Regions from separate parts of the Priestia filamentosa genome, predicted to be linked through region 3. Evidence: riboswitches for the same ligand, from Rfam matches in the RefSeq annotation. Region 3 holds a riboswitch; each other region holds the start of a gene.
The links. A riboswitch is a leader RNA that binds a small molecule or an ion and turns the genes downstream of it on or off. The one in region 3 is predicted to bind thiamine pyrophosphate.

Region 1 (6,025 bases), on a different contig from region 3:
CGTAAAACAGAAGGGCTTATTTTAGATTTTTCGATTCGGGATAACATGGCGTTGCCGAACTTAAAAAGCTTTTCTAAAAAAGGGCTCATTGATGATAAGACAGAGAGTGAATTTGTCGACCTATTAATTAAGCGCTTACAAATCAAAACAGAATCAGGAAAAACAAGTGCGAAAAACCTTTCTGGTGGAAACCAGCAAAAAGTAGTTATTGCTAAATGGGTTGGTATCGGTCCAAAAGTGTTAATTTTAGATGAGCCAACGCGAGGAGTCGACGTTGGCGCGAAACGTGAAATTTACCAGTTAATGAATGAACTAACAGACAGAGGTGTTGCCATTATTATGGTCTCATCTGAGCTTCCTGAAGTACTTGGCATGAGCGATCGTATCCTCGTTGTTCATGAAGGTAGAATTACAGGAGAATTAATGAAGGAAGAAGCAACACAAGAAAAAATCATGACATTTGCAACAGGAGGGAATTAACATGAAAACAGCTATAAACAAAGTAAATCATGTTGATAATTTACTGCAAAAGCTTGGACCATTACTCGGATTTATTATTTTAGTTGCTATCGTGTCAATTTTAAATCCAAGCTTTTTAGAACCACTGAATCTATTAAATTTACTGCGTCAAGTTGCGATTAATGCGCTTATTGCCTTTGGAATGACATTTGTTATTTTAACGGGTGGGATTGATTTGTCAGTAGGATCAATTTTGGCTCTATCTAGTGCGCTAATTGCTGGAATGATTGTATCAGGTATTGACCCGATTTTAGCTATTTTAATTGGATGTATCTTAGGTGCAGTCATGGGGGCGATTAATGGTCTTCTTATTACAAAAGGAAAAATGGCGCCATTTATCGCAACGCTTGCAACAATGACAATTTTCCGTGGTTTAACGCTTGTCTATACAGATGGAAACCCAATTACAGGTCTTGGCGAAAACTATGCCTTTCAACTATTTGGACGTGGTTATTTCTTAGGTATTCCAGTTCCTGCAATTACAATGATTATTTCATTTGCAGTGCTGTGGGTGATTTTACACAAAACATCATTTGGCCGTAAAACATATGCCATTGGTGGAAATGAAAAAGCAGCTCTTATTTCAGGCATTAAAGTACCACGAGTAAAAGTGATGATTTATGCGCTAGCAGGACTTTTATCGGCACTAGCGGGAGCGATTTTAACATCTCGTTTAAACTCAGCGCAGCCAACAGCAGGAACTTCTTATGAGTTAGATGCGATTGCGGCTGTTGTATTAGGTGGAACAAGTTTATCTGGTGGACGTGGTTTAATTGTTGGAACATTGATTGGTGCTTTAATTATTGGAACGTTAAATAATGGTTTGAACTTATTAGGTGTATCATCATTCTTCCAAATGGTTGTAAAAGGTGTTGTTATCTTGATTGCGGTGTTAATTGATCGTAAAAAATCAGCATAGGAGGGGTTCTCATTGAAAAAGGTCTTACTTGTACTCATGTCGTTTTCACTTCTTATTCTAGCGGCTTGTTCATTAGAGCCTCCAGAATGGGCAAAACCAAAGAAAAAAGGAAATTTAGAAGATATTAAAATTGGCTTATCGGTTTCTACGTTAAATAACCCGTTCTTTGTTTCATTAAAAAATGGAGTTGTAAAAGAAGCGAAAAAGCAAGGAATGGACGTTGTGATTGTTGACGCACAGAACGATTCAGCTAAGCAAGTTAACGATGTTGAAGATTTACTACAACAAGGTGTTGATGTTTTACTAATTAACCCAACAGATTCAGCAGCTATTTCAACAGCCGTTCAATCAGCTAATAATATTGGCATTCCTGTTGTTACATTAGATCGTTCAGCAGATAAAGGAAAGGTCGAAACGTTAGTTGCTTCTGACAATGTAAAGGGTGGCGAAATGGCAGCTGATTACATTGTTGAAAAGTTAGGTGAAGGAGCTAAAGTAGCTGAACTTGAAGGAACTCCAGGAGCATCTGCAACACGTGAACGAGGCAAAGGATTTCACAATATAGCAGATCAAAAACTTGACGTTGCGGCAAAACAGTCTGCGGATTTTGATCGTACAAAAGGTTTGAATGTAATGGAGAACTTACTGCAAGGAAACTCAGATATTAAAGCAGTATTCGCTCATAATGATGAAATGGCATTAGGAGCTATCCAAGCAATTAACAGCTCAGGGCGAGATGTTCTTGTTGTTGGATTTGACGGAAATGAAGATGCCGTTAATGCTGTAAAAGAAGGGAAATTAGCAGCAACTGTAGCACAGCAACCAGAATTAATTGGTGAGCTAGCTGTTAAAGCTGCAAGTGATGTTCTAAAAGGCAAGAAAGTTGAAAAGAATATTGCAGCACCGTTAAAGTTAATGACGAAGAAATAATGAAAAAGCATCATGCGCCCTTTAGGGGAGTATGATGCTTTTAAAATTGTACAAACGTTAGAAGTTAAAATATAATAATATTGACAATAAATATTTTACAGGGGAACTCATACGAGTTGAGAAGGTAAAAACCTGACCCTTTGAACCTGAGAGTTAATACTCGCGTAGGGAGTAAAAGTATACAGTTTGTACATGAAGAATGTTCAGCCCTTTTACTTTTGCCGAGTGAAAGGGCTTTTTTGTATTCACTCTCTCTTTCAAGTTTATTGTAAATATAGGATTGAAAGGAATTTATTCGATGAAAAACTTTAAAGGAATTGCATTAGTAACAGGAGCAAGTAGAGGATTAGGATCTGAAATTGCAAGAACGTTCGTAGAAAATGGATACGGCGTTATTGTGAATTATTATCAGAACAAAGAAAGGGCCGAAATGTTAGTAGATGAGTTAGGGAAAGAAAATGCAATCGCACTTTATGCTGATATTACAAATAAACGTGATGTTGAAGAGTTAGTGAACCAAACGATTCAGCATTATGGATGTATTAATATCATTATTAATAATGCTCTGGTAAATTTTAGATTTGATCCAAATGCACAGGAACCTGTCCATGAGTTAAGCTGGGGGAAATATGTAGAACAGTTTGAAGGGTCTGTTCATGGAGCATTGAATACTATTCAAGCAGCTTTACCATATTTGAAAGAAACAGATAATGCGAGAGTCGTAAATATTGGTACAAATTTATTTCAGAGTCCTATTGTTCCTTATCATCAATATACAACAGGAAAAGCAGCTCTAGTTGGATTTACGAGAAACATGGCAAAAGAGCTTGGACAATATGGTATTACGGTCAATATGGTATCAGGTGGTCTTTTACAAACAACAGATGCTAGTGCCCTTACAACAGAGGAAGTGTTCAACATTGTCGCAAGTAATTCTGCTTTAAATCGTGTCACTACCCCAAAAGACGTAGCTGAAACAGTGGTATTTTTAGGGTCTGACAGAGCTAAAGGAATTACAGGACAAAATATTGTAGTTGATAGTGGTTTAACAATGAACTAAAGATGCATTTCATAAAGGGAACGGAATATACTATTAAAATGGCGTATAGGATATTTTATAAACATATGAAAGGAATGAAGAGAAATGTATTATTCTCCTTATATGTATTCCTATCCTTATTACGTACAGTATCCAGTATTTCAGGCAGCGTATAGGTTTAATCCATATGAAGTTTATTCCCATTGGTACACCAGAGAAAAAATTGAGTTAAAAGATTACGGAAGACAGCCGTTTGTGGTGAATATTAAGGAAGCCACTAAGCAAAATAAAACGTTCCGTACAGCCTTATGGACAGGACGTCATCTGCAAGTTACATTGATGAGTATTAAACAAGGAGAAGACATTGGGCTTGAAACTCATCCGAAAACAGATCAATTTTTAAGAGTTGAAGAGGGTCAAGGACTTGTTCAGATGGGAAAAACAAAAAACAACTTATCTTTTCGAGAAAGAGTTTCTGATGATGACGCCATTATGGTACCTGCGGGGACATGGCATAATGTTACAAATACGGGGGATAGGCCATTGAAGATTTACGCTATTTATGCGCCTCCTGAACATCCGTTTGGTACGGTGCATCGCACGAAAAGAGAGGCAGAGGCTGCTGAACGAAAAAATGAATTAGTGTAATTTGCATCTATAAATATATATTTATAGGAAAGATAGAGAGAAATATGGAAGAAGGCTGTTTCTTTATTAGAGAAACAGCCTTTTTTTATATGGAGTTTAAAATTAACAGACTTTTTTAAAAAATATAGACAACAAAAATGATTACCTGTATACTTGTATTGTAAGTTAGTTGTAATACAAGCATACAGGTTGGTGTTCTTATAAAATATTTGATATAGGAATTGCAGAATAAAATGTAGCTGAAATTGCAGTAGGACTTGTAACAAGTAAAATTTATTTTGTAAGCACTTACAAAATGTTTAATTTACATCGAATAACAGAGCAGATTAGAAAGGAAGTTTATTATCAGCATTACAGTCGATAATAGCATCGAAACAACAAAAGAAATGCTGTAGTAATACAAACACAACTAAATAATAAAGGAAGGGGAGAAGAGAATGCTTAGTTTAATTGAAAGCGCTTAATTGGGGATAGTTGATGCCAGAGGGATAAGGTAGCAAGGTTAAAAAAGGCCAAAAAAGCCCAAAAGGGGGATTTATCTTGAATCAGGTTGATTTAGAACGTTCTACCACAAGGAAAGTAACACTTCGACTAATTCCATTTCTATTCCTATGTTTTATTATTGCAATATTAGATAGAGTAAATATTGGGTTTGCTGCACTACAAATGAACGAAGATCTTGGGTTTTCCAATGCTGTCTTTGGTTTAGGAGCAGGAATTTTCTTTATTGGCTATTTTCTATTAGAAGTTCCAGGAAGCGCTATGATGACAAAGATTGGGGCAAGAAAATGGATTAGCCGCATTATGGTAACATGGGCGATTATTGCTGTTTTCATGGCATTTGTCCAAACTCCTACGCAGTTTTATATTGCTCGTTTTCTTTTAGGGGTGGCGGAAGCTAGTTTCTATCCTTGTATGGTTTATTATTTGAGCGGTTTCTTCCAAACAAAACATCATGCCAAGGCTATTGCAGGATTTATGCTTGCTATTCCAGGAGCAAATGCTATAGGTTCGCCTCTCTCTACGTTTCTATTAGGAATTGACTGGTTTGGTTTAGCAGGGTGGCAATGGCTATTTATTTTAGAGGCTATTCCAGCATTAATTTTAGGTATTATTTGTTACTTTTATCTCGATGACAGGCTTGAAGACGTAAACTGGTTAAATCATGGGGAAAAGGAATGGCTAATGAGTGTGATTGCAAAAGAAAGACAGGAAAAGGAAGAAGTGAAGCATTATACTTTTGCCCAAGCTTTAAAAGATCGGGATGTATTGATCTTATCAATTGGATACTTCTGTTGGATGGTCGGCTATTACGGCATTAATATGTTTCTCCCTACCATTTCTCAAGGTCTAGCAGAAGCAACATCCCTAAGTACACAAGGTATGGGGTGGGTACTAGGGTTGATGTATACTATTGCAATGTTCGTAATGATTATGGTTGGTAATCACTCTGATAAAAAGAATGAAAGACGTTGGCATGTGGCGGTTTGTTTAACGACTAGTGCAGTGGCTATGATTGCGAGTAGCTATGTAGCAAGCACAAGCATTGTCTTATCATTTATCTTTTTAACTATTGCTTTATGTGGAGCATTTGGAGCATACTCTCCATTTTGGGCTATTCCTCCTTCATTTCTAACAGGAGCAGCTGCAGGAGGAGCAATTGCGCTCATTAACAGTGTGGGAAATCTTGGTGGTTTCTTTGGTCCTTATATCGTTGGGTATATTAAAGATGTTACAGGCTCTTTTAATACAAGTATGATTTTTCTAGGAGTTAGTTTAGTAATTGGAGCAGCGATTATTCTATTTTTAGTAAAGCAATCAGGTAAGGCGGTTAGTCATAAAGTGGAGGAAGATATTGAACAATCTGATTTAAAGAATTCTATCAATACATGATTATTAAGAGTCTTTGTTGGCTTATTTTATAAAAGAGTGTAACGTTCTTCATACAAAAAGGATGCACATAAGGTGCA
Region 2 (6,025 bases), on a different contig from region 3:
AATGGCCTCACTTCTTGATTTGTCTATTAAGGAAGTGGAGAGTGACCGATTTGAAAAGTCGCGCGAGTTTGCTCAAACATATGGCATATATCTTGTTTTAAAAGGACCTTTTACCATTGTTACGACTCCCTCAGGAGAGCAATTTGTAAATTCCTCGGGAAATCCTGCTCTTGCAAAAGGTGGTAGTGGAGATGTGTTAACAGGAATGATTTTAGGATCTGTTCTTCAGTATGAGAATGTACAAAAGGCGCTGAGCAATGCTGTATTTATTCATGGTGCCATAGCAGATCAACTAGTAGCATCTACACATTCCCCATTAGATGTACTAGCTACAGACATTATTGAAGGAATTTCTCCACTGCTTCATGAATTATATAGAGAAAAGGAGTATTCTACTGGATACTGAAATGTGAACCATTTTCTTTTAAGGTTTTAAGAGGAAAGGGGAGTTAGAAGGATTGGAAAAGTTCATTAAACAAGCTATTTATAATAGAGGGGACACTTCACCAATTCAATTAATCAGGCCTGTTTCCGGTGGTGATATCAATCAGGCCTCTTATGTGAAAACAGAGAAAGAAGAATATTTTATTAAGTATAATAATTCTACACCTCCTGGTTTTTTTCAACAAGAAGTTCAGGGCCTAACGAAAATCAAAGAAACAGGTGTTATTCAGGTCCCAAATGTGTATGACTTTCATGAATCAACAGAAAGCGGAGAAGGATGGCTTATTTTAGAATGGATCCAAGGAGAGAAAAATGGAAAAACAGAAGAGCTTCTTGGCAGACAGCTTGCACTTATGCATAGTGTAAGTAAAGATAAGTTTGGTTTTCATCATCCTTCGTACATTGGGATGATTGAACAGCCAAATCAATACTATGATAAATGGGCAGAATATTACACGAAAAATCGTCTTCTTCCTCAAATAGAACTTGCAAAGAAAAAGGGGTACCTTTATCAGGAACGAGAAGCAGGGCTTTATGAACTTCTTGAGAAAATGGAGAAATGGCTTCCTCATTCTTGTGAGGCTTCTTTACTTCATGGAGATCTTTGGGGAGGAAATTGGATTGTTGGTAAAACAGGAGATCCTTATTTGATTGATCCCTCAGTATTTTATGGTCATTCTGAATTTGAACTTTCTTTTACTGAACTTTTTGGTGGATTTTCTTCAGCATTTTATCAAGCTTATCAAGAAGTTCGGCCACTTTCTCCAGAGTATGAGGAAAGAAAAACACTCTATCAACTTTTTTATTTACTTGTTCATCTAAATCTTTTTGGAGAAGCTTACGGAAGGTCTGTAGACCGAGTTTGGCGCTATTATGTAGGGTGAAAAAGAAAAAAGAGTAGTTTACATCATTTACTAGATATGCTATAGTTCGAAATGTAAACTGAATATTCAATATTTTACTACTAGGGGAGCCCTAATTTTGTGGGCTGAGAGGAAAGACAAAATCTTTCTGACTCTTCGAACCTGATCTGGGTTATACCAGCGGAGGGAAGTAGGAGAGATAACGTAAGAAAGTGAATTGCGTTTTTTTCTACATATCCAATTGGGTTCTCTATATTAGAGAACCCAATTTTTATTTTAAGAAAAAACTTCTGCTATTTCATCTCCTCCAAAGGTGTAGCCTAACAACAATACTAAGGAGGAAGATTTATATGTCGAAAAAAGTAAACATTCCATTGCAATCAACATTTCCAAACAGTAAGAAAGTGTATGTAGAAGGTGAACATCATAGTATTCAAGTACCAATGAGAGAGATTAAACAAAGTGATACAAAAACAGATAGCAAACATGAAAAAAATGAACCAATTCGTGTTTATGATACAAGCGGAATTTATAGTGATGAAGATTGTGAAGTGGATATTACGAAAGGGTTACCTCGTGTTCGAGAGGCATGGATTATGGACAGAGGAGATGTAGAAAAATATGAAAAACGAGAGATCAAACCAGAGGATAACGGATACCGAAGTGAAAATCAAAAACAAAATATTGCCTGTTATCCGAATGTAATCAAGCACCCGTTCAGAGCGTGTAAAGGAAAGAATGTTACACAAATGCACTATGCCAAAAAAGGGATTATTACCCGGGAAATGGAGTTTATTGCAATTCGAGAGGGAGTAGAGGCAGAGTTTGTACGAAAAGAAGTTGCGGAAGGAAGAGCAATTATCCCATCGAATATTAATCATCCTGAAAGTGAACCAATGATTATTGGCCGGAACTTTTATACGAAGATTAATGCGAACATCGGCAACTCTGCTGTTAGTTCTTCTATAGAAGAAGAGGTAGAGAAGATGACGTGGGCAACAAAATGGGGCGCAGATACGATTATGGATCTTTCTACAGGGAAAGACATTCACACAACGCGGGAGTGGATTATAAGAAATTCACCAGTTCCAGTTGGTACTGTTCCAATTTATCAAGCACTTGAGAAAGTACAAGGGATTGCAGAAAATTTAACGTGGGAAATCTATCGCGATACACTTATCGAACAAGCAGAACAGGGTGTTGACTACTTTACAATTCATGCTGGTGTTTTACTACGTTATATCCCACTCACGGTTAATCGAACAACAGGGATTGTATCAAGAGGGGGATCTATTTTAGCTCAGTGGTGTCTTGCTTATCATGAAGAGAATTTTCTCTATACGCATTTCGAAGAGATTTGTGAAACTTTAAAACGTTATGATATTGCTGTTTCGCTTGGTGATGGCCTTCGTCCAGGCTCCATTAAGGATGCGAATGATGAAGCACAGTTTGCCGAGCTAGAGACGCTAGGGGAGCTTACAAAAATTGCATGGAAGCATGATGTTCAAGTAATGATTGAAGGGCCTGGACACGTACCAATGCATAAAATAAAAGAGAATGTTGATAAACAAATGGATATTTGTCATGAAGCTCCTTTTTATACATTAGGACCATTAACAACTGATATTGCACCAGGCTATGACCATATTACATCTGCTATTGGAGCAGCAATGATCGGTTGGTTTGGTACTGCTATGCTTTGTTATGTTACCCCAAAGGAACACCTTGGGTTGCCCAACAAAGATGATGTAAGAGAAGGAGTTATCTCTTACAAAATTGCAGCACATGCGGCAGATCTTGCTAAAGGTCATAAAGGAGCTCAAGACAGAGATGATGCTCTTTCTAAAGCACGCTTTGAATTTCGATGGGATGATCAATTTAATCTTTCACTTGATCCTGAACGTGCAAGGGAATTTCATGATGAAACTCTACCAGCAGAAGGTGCAAAAACAGCACACTTTTGTTCAATGTGTGGCCCGAAGTTTTGCTCCATGAGAATTTCTCACGATATTCGCTCAATGGCGAAATTAAAAGACAAGAGTATAGAAGAAATTAGAGAAGAAGGCATGAAAGAGAAATCTGAAACATTTAAAAAGGAAGGTTCACATCTTTATTCATAAAAAAGAACCGGTCTCACCATAATTGAGACCGGTCCTTTTTTATGATTTTTAAACTGTTTTTGGCGTTAGGTTAAAACAGCGGTTATAGATCCATTCATATTTCTCTTGGGTAAGATCATGAGGGTTTCCTACTGTTTGAGGGTCTTTCATTGCTTCTTTTGAAAGACGTTCAATCATATCTTTTGAAACTCCCTGATCTTTAAGAGAAGGAATACTTAGATCTTCAACAAGTTCATACATCCAGTTTACGGAAGCTTTTGCTGCCTCTTCTGTTGTCATGTTACTTGTATCAATTCCAAATGCTTTAGCAATACGTGCAAATTTAGCAGGGTTTCCTTTCCAGTTGAACTCCATCACTGGGCCCATCATAGCTGCTACGCATTCTCCATGAGCAACTGGAATAATTCCGCCTAATGTTTGGCTCATTGCATGAGCTGCTCCTGCTGATTCACTGCCATACGAAAGACCAGCAAGCATAGCTGCTTGGGCCATTCCATATCTTGCTTCAAGGTCTTCCCCATCTGCATAAGCACGACGGATGTAATGTGCAGCATACTCCATTGCCATTAGTGCAACAGCGTCTGTAATTGGTTGAGCAAATTTCATTGTATAACATTCAATGGCGTGTGCTAACGCATCAACACCTGTCATTGCTGTAACACGTGGAGGCATTGATACATGAAGTTTTGGATCAATAATTGTAAGGTGAGCAGCAATAAGCGGCCCACCAGTATTAAATTTAAATTCACGCTCTTCATCTGTAATAACAGCCCACTGCGTTACTTCAGACCCTGTTCCAGCTGTTGTTGGAATTGTTGTTAATGGTGGGATGCGATTTTCAAGTGGTTTTTTACCTTCAGCAGCTTCGTAATCTAATACAGAGCCTTGATGTGTTGCCTCTACTCCAATTGCCTTTGCTGTATCCATAGAGCTTCCACCACCAACTGCTACAAGGCCGTCACATTCTTCTTTTTTATAAAGAGAAGAACCTTCTGCAACAAGTCGAACGGGTGGATTTGGTTCTACTTTGTTAAATAAAACAACTTCAATTTCTTCTTCTTTTAAGTTCTTGATTACAGGATCAACAACACCTGCATTGTAGATACCAGGGTCTGTTACTAAAAGAGCCTTTGATACGCCTAATTTTTTTACTTCTTCACCTAGGTGGTTAATTGCTCCAATACCGTGTTTGATTGCTGTAGGGATCTCAAACTGGTGAAATTTTGTCATATGTTCAATTTTCATATTTAGTGTCATACTAAAAAACCTCCTTAGAATAGTGAAAAATTATTTGAACCAGCCAACAGGCTCTGGTTTTGTATTTCGATAAATATGCTTAAGTTCTGTATATTCTTCTAATCCAGTATGACCGAGCTCACGACCGATTCCGGATTGTTTGTAGCCACCCCAAGGAGCTTGAGCGAAGTATGGGTGAAAGTCATTAATCCAAACAGTACCCACGCGAAGGCGGTTTGCTACATACTCAGCTTTTGTAATGTCATTAGACCAAACAGCACCTGCAAGTCCGTAGATTGTATCATTTGCTAATTTCACTACCTCTTCTTTTGAACTGAATTTCTCTACCGTAAGAACAGGACCAAAGACTTCCTCTTGCACAATGCGCATCTTCGATGTGCAGTTTGTAAAAATAGTAGGAGAGTAGAAGAAACCATTTTGTAGCTCTTCAGCTTTTGGACGTTCTCCTCCTAGCGCTAGTGTAGCTCCTTCTTCTTTACCAATCTTCACATAGCTTTCAACTTTTTCACGATGCTCAGCTGAGATAAGAGGACCGCTTTGTGTTCCTTCATCAAATCCATTTCCGAGCTTAATGCGTTTAGCTTTTTCAATTAGTGCTTCAACAAATTTATCATGGAGGCTTTCTTCAACAAGCAGGCGAGCACCTGCTGAACATACTTGCCCTCCATGAAAGAAGACTGCGTTTAAAGCTTGATCAACGGCTGTATCAAAATCCGCATCAGCAAAAACGATATTTGGATTTTTTCCGCCAAGCTCTAAAGCAATGTTCTTTACGTTAGAGCTTGCTGATCGCATAATTTCTTTGCCAGTTTCAATTCCACCTGTAAAAGAAAGAAGATCTACTTCTGTACTTGAAGAAAGTTCAGCACCAACCGTATTTCCTTTTCCAAGCACAAGATTTACTACACCTTTAGGTACTCCTGCTTCTTCCATAGATTCAAATACTTTAATTGTTGTGAGTGGAGTGATTTCGCTAGGTTTCATAATAAGTGTGTTTCCTGCAGCGAGAGCAGGCGCAAGTTTCCAAGATGCTTGGAGTAAAGGATAATTCCATGGTGTAATTTGGCCACAAACCCCAACAGGTTCACGAACTACTCTACTTTGTGAATGTGGAAGAGGGGAGGAGATGACTTCACCACCATTTTTGTCCGCAAGCCCTCCGTAGTAAGAAAATACATTCGCGATATCTTCCATATCTGCTCGACTTTCCTCAAGAGTTTTTCCTGTATCCAATGTTTCAAGTTGTGCTAGTTCTTCATGATCACGACGAATAAGAGATGCAATCTTCTGAACAATCAAACCGCGTTCATTGGCAGGTATAAAAGACCATTCACCTTCGTC
Region 3 (6,025 bases):
GATAAGCCATATCCCAAAAAAGAAATTCAAATCGACTTGTATTTAGAAAAATCTCCTCTAGTTTCTTTCTTTCTTCCTTTGATTTTCCTATTGCTAATTTGTTCATTAAGTCTTTTAACCAATTTGAAAGTTCACCAAATTCATTTGAACTGTACATCTCTACCCATTCTCCGTAAAACTCATGTTCAAGAGCTCCTGGAATTTCAGCTAATTCCTTTCCAATTTCGCTATAGCTCCACATGCAAGGAAGAAGGGCTGCTACAAGTTCGGCAAGTGTACCATTTTGAGCAACTTGCAGCATATAATGCGTGTAGGCAAGTGTTGAGGAAGCAGGCTGAGCCTTTTCAAGCTCTTCCTCTGAAATAGCAAATTTTTTCGCATATTGTCGATGAAGATCCATTTCGACATTCAACGTAGAATGTAATATTTCTCCAAATTTACCCATTGTTTCAACATCAGTCGCTTTTACACTTCCAAGTGCAAAAAGTTTTGCGTAGTCAATGAGATAGAGATAGTCCTGAATCATATAATGACGAAAACTTTCTTTTGGAAGAGTGCCATGACCAATTCCTTGAACAAATGGATGCTTATGATTTGCGTCCCAAATGTGTTTGGCTTTTGCATAAAGTTCTTCACAAAATGTCATTTATTCCCCCCCTTTTGGTATGACACCAGTTATAAATAAATTCAATTAATACTTTTGTGAAATCTACTAAACTCTCAATTGATACTCGTTCATTTATGGCATGTGCATACTTTGTTTCCCCCGGTCCATAAATAACGGTTGGGATTCCTGCTTCCCCTAACCATCCTCCGTCTGTGACAGAGGTAGACATTTCTATTTCAACTTGTTTTTTCAAAATCTCTTTGTGGACATGCTGAAGCATTTTCACTCCATCATAAGTTTCATCAATTTCAAGTGCAGGAAATATTTCTCCTCTTTCCTCGATCATCGATGCTCCCCCCCACTTAAAGCTTGGAGGATGATCCCTTAACCATAGGTCACCATGAGACATTCTTAAAATATAATCTTCAATTTCTTTTGTTACACTCTCGTAAGTTTCATTTGGATAGAAATGCACTGTAATCCACAGACGACACTCATCAGCTACAAAAGCAGGGTGTCTTCCTCCTTCAATAACAGCAGGATTAATTGTTGTTGTTCCAGGGAGAAAACCATCATAAGTTTTTATGACCATCCAATGTCTTTCGAGTTCATTGAGCCAGTTAATAATTTTCATCATTTTCTCAATTGCACTCGCTCCAACCGCTTCCCCTCCCGCTGCAATCATATGTCGTCGTGCTCCATCATGAAACGTTTGATCACTTTTTACCGTAATCCATCCTGTAATTACACCGCCCTGACCACGAATAACCATTTCACTTGTATCCACAACAAGCGCAAAATCAGCACTATACCCTCTTTCACAGCACTGTTTCGTTCCTGCTTCTCCCACTTCCTCCCCAATCACAGATTGAAAAATTACATCACCGGGAAGTTCTACTCCATGATTTTCTAACAATTCTAATGCAAAAAGAGCACAACCTAATCCACCTTTCATATCGGAAGTTCCCCTGCCGAAGAGATATCCATCTCGTACAAAAGGAAGGAATGGATCACGTTCCCACTGCTCGTTTTCATCCACTTGAGCCACATCTATATGGCCGTTAATAATTAAGCTGTTATACTCCTCACTATTCTTCCCCTTTTTAACTCCCACAACATTTGGATCGTTTTCATAAACATCCCACATTTCAACTGTGAATTTATTTTGTTTAAGCTTTTTTGCCACAAATTCTTGTGCTTCCTTTGTATTACGGGCAGGAGGGGCAGGTGTTTTAAATTTTACGAGTTTCTCAATAAGTGAGATTAGCTCTTCTTTCCTCAACTCTACTTCTCCTAAAATCTTTTCTATATGTTCCATACTTTCACTCCTTATTAGAGCGAAGGAAACGAAAAAACCCCTTCACGATGTGAAAGGGTGTGATTATGTACGAATGCTAAATAAAACAATTCGCCAACCACTTCCCTTCGCTAGCATTACCTAGATCAGGTGTAAGGGTTAAGACACTTGTCTCTCTCAGCTTTTTACAGCACCCCTAGTAGCCTTACTTCTCTATTATTATCATAATACTTTTTTTATTGCAAACATTCAGGATAACAGCTTAATCATAAGAAAGATAAAAATAGCTCCTCCAATTAAAATGCGTCTAAGTCCTTTTCCCTTTGAACTTTTCAATTTATGTAACCCCCAAATGATAAAAGAAATTCCTAGTGTCGCACCCATCAAGTCTAAAAAAAGTTCCCTCGACGTTATAAGCGCAAGAAGGGGAAACAAAACGGTTAAGAAAGCAAAAAATAAACCTATAACGAAAAGTGATAGATTTCGTTCGTAATTTCCATAAGACATTGCGTTCCTCCTTTACAAAAATACTAACAAAAAGAGGTTTAGGATGATATAGGAACGTCGCCTTGTTTTATTAAAAAAGCCCTTTAGGAGGACTCTCTTAAGGTGTGTTCATATTCTTAAATATATTTATAAGATTTTCTTTAAGACTTGCAGCTTGCTCATTTTCCGTTTGGATTGCTTCGTACACTTCTTGCCTATGAACTTCAATATGTTTGGGCGCATTGATTCCTAGCTTAATTTGTTCTCCATCAATATCTACAATTTTCAGTTCAATATCTTCCCCAATTCGAATACTTTCGCCAACTTTCCGTGTTAAGACAAGCAAAAAGATTCCCCCTGCTTCATCCTCTTCTGAAAGAGTGGATGTTTAGTTTTATAATCCGTGTCTGTTAAAATAATTTGTCTTCCTCTTTTTTGTTCACGATTTAAAATAAGCGGTGCTTGTAAATTAATAGTAGACTCTAAAAATGGGTCCATCATTGTTACAAAAGCATAGACCATTACATTTTTCTCTGAGGTAATATCGAGTTCTGTCATATAGTGGGAAGCTAGGTTGAAGTCATATTCTTTATAAAAAGCAAACGGGTCTGTAATCACAAAAGCTAAATCTGGTGTTTTTAAAGACTGAAGTAAAAAGAAGATGTCCTCATCATTGAGAGGTAAAAGAGTAAATTTCTCTTCTTCCAAGAAACCAGGAATACCTTTCGAAAAAGTAATCACCTCTTCACGATTCACTTCTATTTCCCCATGATATTTCGTTGCTATTTTCATCTTTTCACCACTTTATAGTATTGTTATTTTTAACCTTTTTAAACAGAGAGCTCGGCAAATGCCGAGCTTTTTGCTGTCTATTATGCTAGAAAATCTACTAAACTCGGCTGCATAATTTTAGCTCCCACAGCTAATGCTGCCCGCTGAACAGTCTCCTGCATTTGTAGGTCCATAATTGCTTTTTCAAAATCTATATCTTCTACATCTGAAAGTTTCTTTTCAAGAAGTTCTCCTTGCTCGTTTAAACGTGCTTCCATAATTTCTAGACGATTTGTACGAGCTCCGATGAGAGTTCTAGCACTTATAATAGCGTTAATATTTTCATCCATTGCAGAAAGCTGATCACCAATTTCCTCTCCTGATGAACCTTCTGCTAAACTTTGTTCAAGCTTTGTGAGATTATCAAAGAAAGCTTGACTAAAAACGTCCGTTCCATCAGTACTAACATCAATCGAAAGACCTTTAGAAAGTTCAATTGATATTGGTTTCTCACTAGCTCCTACAACAATTGTTCCACTCTTGTTGTCTACTGGCGCTTGTCCAGTATTTATTCCATTAAAAAGAAACTTCCCTTCAATGTTTTTATTTGCAATTGAAACAAGATGTTCTTTTAGTCCGCTCACTTCGAGTCTAATAGCTTCTCGCTCATCTTCAAGTTTTGTTCCATTTGAAGCACTCACTGTAAGTTCTCGAATTCGTTGCATTACTTTATTTGCTTCTTCCAGAGAACCATCGCTGTTATCAAGCCACTTGTAGGCTTCTGTGAAATTCTCTTTATATTGGTTATTCTCGTTTAAATTTGTTCGGTAGTTTAAGCTTTTAACAGCACTAATTGGATCATCAGATGGACGGTTCAACTTCTTACCACTTGTTGCTTGTTCTTGTAAATTCATTAGTTTCTCATAGCTGCTGCTCATATTACGCAACGTATGTTGAGAAATCATGGACTGTGTTACTCTCATCATTTCCCCTCCACTAGCGGCCAACAACGCCCATATTGTTAATGATTCGGTCAAGCATCTCATCCATGACTGTCATGCTCCTTGCTGCTGCATTATATGCATGTTGAAACTTAATCATATTTGTCATTTCCTCATCCAAAGAAACCGAGCTAACACTGTCTCGCTTTGTTGAAAGAAGATCTCTGACATTTTCACTATTTTCTTTTAGTCTATTAGCATTCTGGACTTTTACACCAATTTCCCCAATTATTTCACTATAGGCAGACCTAATTGTTCCATTTCCAACATTAGGATTTAAAAGTTCAGCAAGTTTAGCTGCATTTCCTCCATCACTTTTCTTATTTCCGTCAGCTCCAACTGCTATATTATCCGTACTCTTCATAATGTCATCTGAAAGTGTGATTGTACTTGAAGCATTTTCTGATGAAAACATAAAAAAGTCGCTCCCTTTTTCTCCATCTTGCTTGTAGCCATTTCCATGGATATTATTAAATTCTGTTGCAAGAGTTAGTGCAAGCTGATCAAGCTGATCAATCGTTGTTTTATAGATACTTTGGTCTGTGCCAAAGTTATGAATTAAACTTTGAAAACTTCCTGTTGGAGACACAGTTGTACCATTAACCTGGATTTCTAGCTCACTTCCATTAGAAACTGTCTCAACCTTGTTCGCTATATTCCCTTGTACGAGTGCTTCACTGTTGCCAGCTACCTTAATCGTATAAATACCTGCAGCGGCTCTGTTAGCTCCGCTGCCTGATGAAGTGCACTCAACTTTAATATCCATATAACTTGAAAGCTTATCAACAAGCAAATCACGTTGATCATAAAGATCATTTGGCAAGTAACCAGATGGCTCAAGTTCACCAATTTTCTGATTTAAGTCTGCAATCTGAGCTGCAATAGAGTTAATATCATCTTTTGCTCCATCTACTACTGCTTGAAGGTCCTTTTGTGCAGTTGTTAGTGCACTATTTAAATAATGGAATGTATCTGTTAAAGAAACGGCTTTTTCACGGACAACTGTTTTAATTCCTTCATCATTTGGGTTGATACTAAGATCTTGAAGAGAGCTCCAAAACTCATCCATCGCTCCGGAAAGTCCTGTACCTTCTTGATCATTCATAATTGCTTCAACAGTCTTAAGGATACTACTTTCCATGTCAGCATAACCAACTTGTGCCTCTCCGCTGCGATATTGAGCATCAAGATACTGATCACGTATTCGCTCAATTGAGCTTGCTTCTACGCCTGTTCCTATTGTTCCTGCTATTTGCGGCGAGTTCATTCCACCAGAAGGATATGGGGAAGTCGCTTGCAAATTTGCTCGTTGCCTTGTATAGCCAGCTGTATTGGCATTCGCAACATTCTGTCCAGTTGTTTGAAGTGCTGCTTGCTGAGCATGAAGAGCCCTCAGTGATGTTTCCAGTCCTTGAAATGTAGAACGCATCAGTCTTTCCTCCGTTTCTTTTATGCTTTACTATCAAACATAGAACGACTAGGAGCTGAAGGACGCTCTTTCTGCGAACTATGATAATTCAAGTTTTTAGGCTGCTTCCCGAACATATCTAAAGTCATATTCACAACTTGTAGGGAATGATACAGAAGCTGCTGGTTTAGTTCATTTCGCTCTTTTAATGCTAAAAGACAAGTACTCAACTCTTCCTTCAGTACCTCATATTTGGCTCTTTGAGAAAGCGAAATTTTCTCGATAATCTCACCTAGTGTAAGGGGTGCTTCCCATATTAATAACACTTCTCGCTGGCGAGCTTCTTCTAGTTTTGTTATAGCTTTTATATGAGACTGCTCCTCATTCATTAGCTTTGAGAGCATTGTTTCGTTCTCTTCCTTCAAGCATTCTGTTTTTTGTTGAGCTAAATGTAA

Region 1: another riboswitch for thiamine pyrophosphate. It lies ahead of B9N79_RS24880 (3-oxoacyl-ACP reductase); the one in region 3 lies ahead of B9N79_RS18750 (acetylornithine deacetylase).
Region 2: another riboswitch for thiamine pyrophosphate. It lies ahead of thiC (phosphomethylpyrimidine synthase ThiC); the one in region 3 lies ahead of B9N79_RS18750 (acetylornithine deacetylase).

What each region holds. Positions count from the first base shown of each region.
Region 1 covers NZ_FXAJ01000016.1:12,816-18,840, reverse strand. The annotation lists gene B9N79_RS24895 (sugar ABC transporter ATP-binding protein) at 1-480, shown strand, start outside; gene rbsC (ribose ABC transporter permease RbsC) at 482-1,438, shown strand; gene rbsB (ribose ABC transporter substrate-binding protein RbsB) at 1,475-2,368, shown strand; TPP riboswitch at 2,458-2,556, shown strand; gene B9N79_RS24880 (3-oxoacyl-ACP reductase) at 2,667-3,428, shown strand; gene B9N79_RS24875 (cupin domain-containing protein) at 3,513-4,055, shown strand; gene B9N79_RS24870 (MFS transporter) at 4,596-5,948, shown strand.
Region 2 covers NZ_FXAJ01000008.1:82,776-88,800, forward strand. The annotation lists gene B9N79_RS21760 (NAD(P)H-hydrate dehydratase) at 1-406, shown strand, start outside; gene B9N79_RS21765 (fructosamine kinase family protein) at 459-1,328, shown strand; TPP riboswitch at 1,401-1,513, shown strand; gene thiC (phosphomethylpyrimidine synthase ThiC) at 1,658-3,427, shown strand; gene B9N79_RS21775 (choline dehydrogenase) at 3,476-4,684, opposite strand; gene betB (betaine-aldehyde dehydrogenase) at 4,715-6,025, opposite strand, start outside.
Region 3 covers NZ_FXAJ01000005.1:198,439-204,463, forward strand. The annotation lists gene tenA (thiaminase II) at 1-646, opposite strand, end outside; gene B9N79_RS18750 (acetylornithine deacetylase) at 633-1,925, opposite strand; TPP riboswitch at 2,011-2,112, opposite strand; gene B9N79_RS18755 (hypothetical protein) at 2,154-2,411, opposite strand; gene csrA (carbon storage regulator CsrA) at 2,509-2,736, opposite strand; gene fliW (flagellar assembly protein FliW) at 2,724-3,182, opposite strand; gene flgL (flagellar hook-associated protein FlgL) at 3,263-4,144, opposite strand; gene flgK (flagellar hook-associated protein FlgK) at 4,158-5,591, opposite strand; gene flgN (flagellar export chaperone FlgN) at 5,612-6,025, opposite strand, start outside.